DNA from 4 places in the Streptomyces sp. NPDC059256 genome. Region 1 is predicted to be linked to each of the others. Evidence: riboswitches for the same ligand, from Rfam matches in the RefSeq annotation. Region 1 holds a riboswitch; each other region holds the start of a gene.
What was found. A riboswitch is a leader RNA that binds a small molecule or an ion and turns the genes downstream of it on or off. The one in region 1 is predicted to bind cyclic di-AMP.

Region 1 (2,191 bases):
CACCGTCCACACGATCGTGCGCGGGGGCCTGGGAACTGCTCGGCCGCCATGAACTGCTGGGCCTCTTTACAGCGCTGGGCCTGGGGTCCCGTATGAGCGGCCCGACCGGGTGCCGGCATGGAGAGGGACGAGGGATGACGAGGGATATGGAGAACCCCGGGCCGGCGCACTTGGGGGGAAGTGCACCGACCCGGGGTCGTTCGGGCCCCGGGGGAAGGGCCGAGGGGCGGCTCGACCGGGGGCGCAGGGTGTGGGGGCGATCGGCCAGGAGAAGGCGGCCGGCCCTACGACACCCGGCGAACTGCCGGGGCGGGCGTCAGGTCCGGTGCCGATCCCGGGGGGAGATGGATCGGCGCGGGACCCGGGCCCTCGTGCTCGGGGCTCCACCGAAGTGGTCCGAGCACAAGGCGCGGGTGGCCCGAAGGGGCTTCGGTCGGTCCGTACGACCTCGTGGGGGCTCGGTCGACGATCGGCCCGACCGGAAGTCAGCTCAGGGCGCTCCCGTTCCCGTCGGGGCTCAGCTCAGGTGGAGCTGCTGGCCCACGTAGATGACGTCGGCGTCGCTGATGACGTCCTTGTTGAGCTCGTAGAGCTTCTCCCAGCCGCCTTCGACCTGCTCGGCGTCCGCGATCTTGCTCAGGGTGTCGCCGGCCTTGACCTGGTACTCGCCGTCGCCCTTCTGGAAGCCCTTGGCCTTGGCGGGAGCCTCGGCGCGCTCGGAGCGGGTGGTGGGGACCTCGCCGCGCTGCGGCTGGGCCTGCTCCTGCTTGGGCTCGGCCTTGGGCGCCTGCTTCTTGGGCTCGGCCTTGGGCTGCGGGGCCTCGGCCGCGCCGCCACCGTACGGAGCGTTGGACAGGCCGACGCCACAGGACGGCCATGCGCCCTTGCCCTGGCCGTCGAGGACCTTCTCGGCGATCTCGATCTGCTGGGACTTGGACGCCTTGTCGGCGGTGGAGGCGTACTTCGTGCCGCCGAACGCCGCCCAGGTGGAGGCGGAGAACTGGAGGCCGCCGTAGTAGCCGTTGCCGGTGTTGATGGACCAGTTGCCGCCGGACTCGCACTGGGCGACCTTGTCCCACTCGGAAGCGGTGGCGGCGCTGGCGGATGTGGCGCCCATCAGCGGGGCGGCGACGGCGACACCGGTGACACCGGCGAGCGCCATGAGTCGGCTGGCCTTGCTGGGGCGGCGGTGCTTCGCCTTGCTGGAAAACAGCATGGAGTCTTCTCCTCACCGACGCCTACGAGGTGAGCTGTCGGGTTCGGGCCTAGTGAGTTGCCCGGCCGTGCGTCCTTGCGCACGGCTTCACCCCTAGCCGGTTCCCACCGTCGTCTCCAACGGCCTTCACCGGCACTTACCTTGGGTCCCCCGCTCCTGCCTTCGGCGCTCTGAGCGACGAGTTCTCCCCCCGACCGACGGCAGGATTCGGCGTGACGGTCGACGGTGCCCGCGGTGGCGAGCGGTTCAGACCGTAGGCATGACTCTCCCCGATGTTCAAAGTCGAACATCGGGGAGAAATCGCCCATCTCACCAAGGACACGGTTTGCATTTCCGCAGGTCAGCCGCGGAACGCAGGATTCCGGCGGGCCGGGTGAGCGAATTACAGCAAAGAGACGCTTGTCTCACTTCGTCAAAATGGGACAAACAATGACTAACAACCGCTACTTTGCGGCGAGATCGAGGCTCTGACCAGGGTGGATGAGATCGGGCTCGTCGCCGACCGTCTCCTTGTTGGCCTCGTAGAGCGCGGTCCAGCCACCGGGCAGCTCGTTCTTCTCGGCGATGGCCCAGAGGTTGTCGCCGGCCTGCACGGTGTACGAGCCGGGAGAGGCACTGGCCGTGCCGGGCTGCTCGGGGGTCGTGGCGCCCACGTCCGTGGTGCCGAGCTCCGAGCGGGCGCCCTCGCCCCGGGAGGGATGGGCGCTGTCGGTCTCCCGCGGCGTCGCGGCGTCGCCGACCGGCTCGGTCGGCGCGGCCGAGCCCGTCGATTCACCGGTGGCGGAAGCGGCGGGCTTGGACTCCGCCGATGCCTCGCCTCGGTGCTTGCCCGTGGCGCCGGCCGGCTGCGCCGGGCTGGACTGCGGCGACGCCTTCCCGGAACCGCTCGGGGTGCCCTTCGCCGGGGCCGGAGTCTTCGCCGGGGTCTTGGCGGGAGTGGTGCCGGTCGAAGCGGACGGCTTCGGGATCTCCGTG
Region 2 (2,191 bases), on a different contig from region 1:
ACCTGACGCGCACGGTAGGACGGCCTTCATCGCCACGCACGCCATGCCATGCACACCCGCCCGGCCCGCCCGGCCCGCCCGCCCCGTGGGGCCGACCCGAAGGTCGATCCGTACGGGGCGAACAGGGCCGGTTCACGGGGTGTGTTCAGCCGGGACTGCGCGCTGAGAGGGAGTCCGCGCGGGGCGGAGCCGTCAGATGTCAGGCAGGTCGGACGATCCCTCGGATCGGCATCATGTAGATCGACTCCTCCCGCACTTCCACATGGTCGTCCACGCCCGGTTGCGGCGCGTGGATCATTCTGTCGCCGCCGATGGAGATGCCGACATGGCTGCTGTCGTCATAGAAGAAGACCAGGTCACCGGGGCGTAGCCCGCCCATGTCCACCTGCCGCCCGGCATGCGCCTGCTCCCGGGCTGTACGGGGGAGATCCACCCCGGCCGCTCTCCAGGCCGCCCGTGTCAGGCCCGAGCAGTCATAGGAACGCGGCCCCGTCGCACCCCGTACATAGGGCTTCCCCAACTGGGCCCGGACGAAGGCGAGCACCCCTTCGGCGAGAGCCGCGCCCCAGGGCGAGCCCGGATGCCTCTGGCGCTCCCGCTCCAGCCGTTTCAGTTCCGCTTCCTCCGCGGCCCGGGCCATCGCCGTGTGTCTGGCCTCCTCCTGGGTGATCCGCCATGCCTCGGCCGCCATCTCCTGCTCGACGGCCGCGAATCGGGCTCTGGCCTCGGCGTCCCCCCGCCACAGCACGGAGCGCGCCTGGATCAGCTTCGACTGCACCTGCTGCTTTCCCGTGCGGAGGAAGCTCGGTGAGCGGGGGAGCGAGGTGGGCCGACCCGCCTCGGACGGTGTTTCGGCGAATGCGGCTCGCTGCGTTCTCTCGGCGATTGGGCGGTGTTGGGTGCCGACCGCCGCCGCCTCCAGCGGCACTCTCCGACCGTCTTCGGCCGGTGCACCGCCCGGGGCCTTCGGCCGCTCGGTCGGAGCCGATGGCTTCGCGGGGTGCTGCTCCTCCGAGGATCCCAGGGCTCTGCCCGTCTGCCTGAGGCGTTCCGCGCGTCGGGCGTAGTCGGACCGCAACTCCTCGACCTCGCGGCGTTCTTCGGCGGCTGCCTGCTGCGCCGCTCCCCGCGGCGGCATCCCCGTACCGGCCTTCCGGTACAGGGCGCCGATCTTCTCTTGGACTTCCTCCACGGATGGCGTCCGGTCATCCGCCGCCTGTGCGTCCTGCGCCGGGAGGATTCCGACGGACGCCATGGCCGCCGTGGTGAGTCCCACGGCAGGTGAGGGTTTTACCTTGCGACTTCGGGCCTTGCGATGCGACACCAAGGGCCGGCATCTCCTTCTTCCGTAGGCCGCCTACCGGGTTAGCTGTCGGGTTCGGGCGGACGGAAGAGCCCTACGGGCCTGCGCACGAACAGGCCCGATTCACCCCGGTGATGCACGGTGGTTCCCCGGTTCCCGTCTCCCATGGGGGTGGAGACCGAATTCGGCGTGGCTGCCCGATCGGCGTGGGTCGCCGCAGTGGTGCGGGCTGCCTGAGCCAGCACGCTAGCCAAACCGTGTGGCTGCTGTGAAGATTGGTGTTCGATTTGTCCGATACATTTTCGTGACCTTTTCATTCGGTGCGCCGTCGAGCTCGGATGATTACCTTTCGCATCTGTACGAGTTCCATGTGTGACCGAACCTGGTCTTCTGTGGCATTTGCGCAGGCTGCCAGGCTCCGACCAGCGGCCGGATCAGGCCAGGGCACCCGCTGACGTGCTCGGGAGCGGTCCAGCCCGAACCGCCTCGGCTCCCGGGCGTTCGGCGAGCCCCTCGTTCCCCGGTCAGCCCGCTGGTTCCTCGGGACGCCCCTCGGTCAGCCCTTCAGCGTCCAGGGTCCACCAGCGGGTGATCTCCAACTCCTTGAGGAACGCCCGGTCATGACTGGCGACGATCAACGCGCCGCGATAGCCGGCCAGCGCCTGGGTGAGTTGGGTGACGCTGGCCAGGTCCAGGCTGTTCGTGGGCTCGTCGAGCATGAGCAACTGCGGAGCGGGGTCGGCCAGCAGGAGTGCGGCCAATGTGGCACGGAACCGCTCGCCCCCGGAGAGCGTTCCCACCCGCTGTTCGGCCCGAGCTCCCCGGAAGAGGAATCGAGCCAGTTGGGCCCGGATCTCGTTGTCGGTCGCGGTGGGGGCCAGCCGGGTC
Region 3 (2,191 bases), on a different contig from region 1:
CATCGCCATGGCAGATCACCAGGAAGCATCCGTCACTCTGCCGAGCGATCCCGCCTCGGTGTCGGTGGCGCGAAAGTTCGCCATCGACATCGTGACCGAGTGGGGCCTGCCGGCACGGAGCGGCGAAGTGGACACCGTCCGGCTGATCGTCTCGGAGCTGACGACCAACGCCGTGCAGCACACCTTCGGCCAGTCGCCCACCTTCACGCTGGAACTGAGGTTGGCGCGGGAAGAGGAGCTGATGGTGGGGGTGACGGACAGTCATCCGCGCTGGCCGCAACGGCTTCCCGCCGCCGTACGGCAGGACAACGGCCGAGGCATGGTGATCGTGCGCACCCTCATCGCGGAGTTCGGCGGAAAGCTGCACGTCACTCCGACGGACGAGGGGGGCAAGACGGTGTGGGTCGCCCTTCCTTGGACCGCCTCGGTGCCCGGTTGACGTCGACCGCGCGATGAGGACGGCTCGGTTGCGTGGGGTCCGCCGGACTCGGTGTCCGGTGCCGGTGTCCGGTGCCGGCGTCCGCTTCCAGCCGTTGACCTGACAGAGCTCCGCGCCGACCGCCGGGGGCCACACCCGGGGCCGGCGCGGATCGAGTACCAGGACTCAGCGCGGGATCGTCACCCCACGCGGCCGTACTTGACGCTCTTGGACCAGATCTTGTCCAACTTCACCCAGGACCCCGTCTTGGGGGAGTGCCAGATCTTTCCCTTACCGGCATAGATGCCCACGTGGTAGACGTTCCGGCCGGAGTAGAAGAACACCAGGTCGCCGGCCTGGCGCGCGGACGCGGAGATGCGGCGCGTCTTGTTGTACTGCTGCTGTGCGGTACGGGGGAGCTTCTTGCCGGCCTTCTTGTACGAGTAGAGCGTCAGCCCCGAGCAGTCGAAACGGGACGGTCCTACTGCGCCGTACTTGTAAGGGGCGCCCTTCTTGGATGCCGCCACCTTCAGTGCCTTGCCCGCGTGGCTCGACGCGGCGTGTGCCTCGGGTGTGCCGCCCGGTACGAGCAGCGACCCTCCGAGAGCGGCGAGGGTGAGAGCGGATACCGCTCCCGCCCGACCCAGCAGGAACGGGACGTTGTTCTGCGCACTCATGCGCGACCCTTCGTCAGCCGCCTGTGAAGGATGACCTGTCGGGTTCGGGCGGACGAAGGTGCCCGGCCGCTTGCGCGGCTTCACCCCAAGGAACGTCCGGAATTTCCGGGCGCCCCGTACTGCTTGGGTCCTCCACTCCTGCCGAAGCACTCCTGTCGACCAGTCGCCCCGGCGGCGGCAGGACTCGGCGTCCGCCCGGGCTGCCCCGCCGAGGTGACGGGGGCTTGTCGTCCCAGGGATCTTGACCCACGGCCTGTCAAATTGCCGAGCGGAAACGGCGATATGTGAGTTTTCACACCATTGGTCTGATCGGGTGGACATGCTCGCCGCGCGATCGGCCCTCGACAGGTGAGGATGCCCGTACCAGCACCGGAATAAGGCATTCCGTTCGACGCGTCATCCTTGTGCGCAACTCGACCGTAGCTGCTGGCTCTCATGCGCGTACTTCAAATGGGGTAGCTCAACCACTACTCCTTTGGCGGTTGACGGTCTGGGCGGAGTTCGTTCCGGCCCGTCGTCAGGGGTCGTTAGGAGTTACGGAAGGGGGCAAAGTCACTCGAAGTGATCTGCGTTCGCCGTCGAGGACGCGCAGCGCGCGGGCGAGCGTCTGCACATGGACGTCACTCTCGCCCCTTTGGTGCATCACGGTCAGCGCGTCCTTGAGGGCGACGGCCCCGGAGACCAGTGCCTGCGCGGCACGCAGCGCCCCATAGGTATGGGTGGAACGGGCGGGGTTGATGCGTCCGACCTGATCCACGACGGCGAGGTAGGCGTCGATGAACTGGCCCTCGGCGCGGGTGAGGGCGGGCAGCGGAGGTAGTTCCGGAACCATCGTGGTCACCGGCTTCCGGGCCCGGACGGGGTGGCTCCGCGATTCATGATGACGTGGTCGACGAATCCGTACTCCTGGGCGGCGGTCGCGGTGAAGAAGGCGTCCCGTTCCAGATCCTCTGCGACCCGTGCCGGCTCCCGGCCGGTGTGGCGCGCCATCAGTGCGGTCAACTGCGACTGCTGCCGCAGGAGTTCCTTCGCCTGGATGTCGAGGTCCGAGAACTGGCCGTGCTGCTCTCCCTCCGATGAGGGCTGCTTCAGAACG
Region 4 (2,191 bases), on a different contig from region 1:
CGCCTCGGCCGAGGAGTCCGGCACACCGCTGTCTCCCGCCCTGCTCAGCAGGCGTATCTCCCTGACATCGGGCGCCATGACCACCCTGCTGAACCGCCTGGAACGCGCGGGCTACATCTCGCGTTCCCGCGAGCACAGCGACCGCCGCATCGTCACCCTGCGCGCCAGCGTCCAGTCGAAAGAGCTCGCCCGGTCCTTCTTCGAGTCCGTGAACGCACGACAGGACGCCATCCTGGCCGAGCACCCACCCGAGCTACTCGACCGACTCCAAGGCATCCTCGCCCAGCTGAGGGCCACCATGGACGCCGACCCTCGAACCGAGCACCCGGAGGGTTAGCAGCCCACGAGGGGCTGCCGGCACTTCAACGCCCCCACCACCGGCGCGGCCCACTCCCGCCACCGACCCATCGGCCCGCTCGACCGTCCGGGATTCAGACCACCTGCCGGCGCTGCCCGCCCATACCCGTTCCCACACCGCGCGACGGGCGGGACACCCCCACGAGCCGCCGCCCCTCCCCGCCGACAGGCGACTGACCGACGCCCGCAGAGCGACGTCGAGACTTCCTGCCGGATCGAGTCGGGCCACTGACACGCACCTGCTCGCCAGCCCCCGCCGCCACGACGCCACACCCGTACGACGCGAAGAATCTGCCCCATTAAGTCTGAATTGCCCTCTTAAGGGCTCTCGCCACACTGAATGGGCAAGCCCCGCAAAGGATCATCTCTATCAGGTAACGAGAAATTGCGTGACTTGGGTCACGCAGGGCAAAGAATTGATCTTTCCTAGCAACCCCACAACGCCTTCACAGAAGGAAAGTTGAGCATCCGGGCGAAATCCCAAAAGGGAGAGCTCCGAGGCAGGAAATGATCCAATAGCCATCCGAACGGAATTCGAGTCTTGTTCCATTCCCGTTCTCTCGTCTACGGTCATCCTCGAATCCGGACGGACCGCCGAATCCTGCCACCGTCCAATAAATCCCACTCACTCACGTATGGCAGGAGCGGGGGAACCAGGTAAGTCGCCGTCCAGCAATGGAACGGCTTGGGGTGAAGTCGCGCAGTGTGCGACCGGGCATCTCCAGCCCGAATCCGACAGCTCACCTCGCAGGCGACGGAGAGGAAATTCGCCATGCCTGCATTCGGTAAGCACCGCCGCCCGCAGAACAGTTCAATCGCCAAGGGCCTCATGGTCCTCGGGGCAAGCGGGGCCCTGCTCGCCATCCCCGCCCTGGGCACGGCCACCGCCCACGCGGCTCAGCCGACCAGCACCAAGGCCGCCCCGGCAGTCATCGCCCAGCAGCAGGTCAGCAAGCAGGTCACCGCCAAGACGTACTCCGTGGTCGCGGGTGACTCCCTCTCCCAGATCGCGGCGGACCACCAGCTGAGCGGCGGCTGGGAGAGCCTGTACGAGCAGAACCGCGAGGCCGTCGGCGACGATCCCTCGCTGATCCACCCCGGTCTCAAGCTCTCTCTTGGCAAGGTCGGCAGCAAGGCCCCGGAAAGCACTGCCAAGACGGCCACGATCGCTGCCGAGCCCGTGGCGTACAGCGCCCCGGCCGCGGCTGTGACCTACGCCAACAACCTCGACGGCTGGATCAAGGAATCCCTTGCCGTCATGGCCGAGCACGGCATTCCGGGAACCTACGAGGGAATTCACCGGAACATCATTCGTGAATCGTCGGGCAACCCTCTGGCGATCAACAACTGGGACTCCAACGCGATAGCCGGAACCCCTTCCAAGGGTCTCCTCCAGGTCATTGACCCGACGTTCCGCGCCTACCACGTTCCCGGAACTTCGACAAACAGCTATGACCCGGTCGCCAACATCACGGCCGCATGCAACTACGCAGCTGACCGATACGGTTCGATCGACAATGTCTTCGGGGCCTACTAGGTCGCCTATTGAGGCTTCATCAGCTCATTGAAGACTGCTCAGCTGAGGCCCTGGAATCCGTCTTGTCACGGGTTCCAGGGCCTCGCTGCGTTTCCCACGCCGACACCCACAGGACACGCATGCGCAGTCACCTGCCGGTGCAGGCAGGACGAGTTGGCCGCCGGGCAGTGGAGTCCGCAGTCCTCACCACCGCGCACCGTGGTCGAGGAGCCAGCGATCGCGGTGCTCATCACCGAGTTCCCTCGCCCGTGCCATCGCCGCACGAGGTACCGGCTCCCGGGCCAGTTCCGCGAGTGT

Region 2: linked by a shared signal. The riboswitch ahead of ACFXJL_RS04250 (C40 family peptidase) and the one ahead of ACFXJL_RS13400 (transglycosylase family protein) in region 1 are both predicted to bind cyclic di-AMP.
Region 3: linked by a shared signal. The riboswitch ahead of ACFXJL_RS21465 (C40 family peptidase) and the one ahead of ACFXJL_RS13400 (transglycosylase family protein) in region 1 are both predicted to bind cyclic di-AMP.
Region 4: linked by a shared signal. The riboswitch ahead of ACFXJL_RS25015 (transglycosylase SLT domain-containing protein) and the one ahead of ACFXJL_RS13400 (transglycosylase family protein) in region 1 are both predicted to bind cyclic di-AMP.

Annotation. Positions count from the first base shown of each region.
Region 1 covers NZ_JBHYZO010000004.1:438,375-440,565, reverse strand. The annotation lists gene ACFXJL_RS13400 (transglycosylase family protein) at 518-1,216, opposite strand; cyclic di-AMP (ydaO/yuaA leader) riboswitch at 1,221-1,394, opposite strand; gene ACFXJL_RS13395 (transglycosylase family protein) at 1,660-2,191, opposite strand, start outside.
Region 2 covers NZ_JBHYZO010000001.1:987,430-989,620, reverse strand. The annotation lists gene ACFXJL_RS04255 (hypothetical protein) at 1-6, shown strand, start outside; gene ACFXJL_RS04250 (C40 family peptidase) at 200-1,276, opposite strand; cyclic di-AMP (ydaO/yuaA leader) riboswitch at 1,339-1,503, opposite strand; gene ACFXJL_RS04245 (ABC-F family ATP-binding cassette domain-containing protein) at 1,828-2,191, opposite strand, start outside.
Region 3 covers NZ_JBHYZO010000009.1:176,351-178,541, forward strand. The annotation lists gene ACFXJL_RS21460 (ATP-binding protein) at 8-439, shown strand; gene ACFXJL_RS21465 (C40 family peptidase) at 619-1,095, opposite strand; cyclic di-AMP (ydaO/yuaA leader) riboswitch at 1,099-1,254, opposite strand; gene ACFXJL_RS21470 (hypothetical protein) at 1,613-1,927, opposite strand; gene ACFXJL_RS21475 (ATP-dependent Clp protease proteolytic subunit) at 1,933-2,191, opposite strand, start outside.
Region 4 covers NZ_JBHYZO010000013.1:132,571-134,761, forward strand. The annotation lists gene ACFXJL_RS25010 (MarR family transcriptional regulator) at 1-337, shown strand, start outside; cyclic di-AMP (ydaO/yuaA leader) riboswitch at 970-1,126, shown strand; gene ACFXJL_RS25015 (transglycosylase SLT domain-containing protein) at 1,130-1,894, shown strand; gene ACFXJL_RS25020 (HEXXH motif domain-containing protein) at 2,078-2,191, opposite strand, start outside.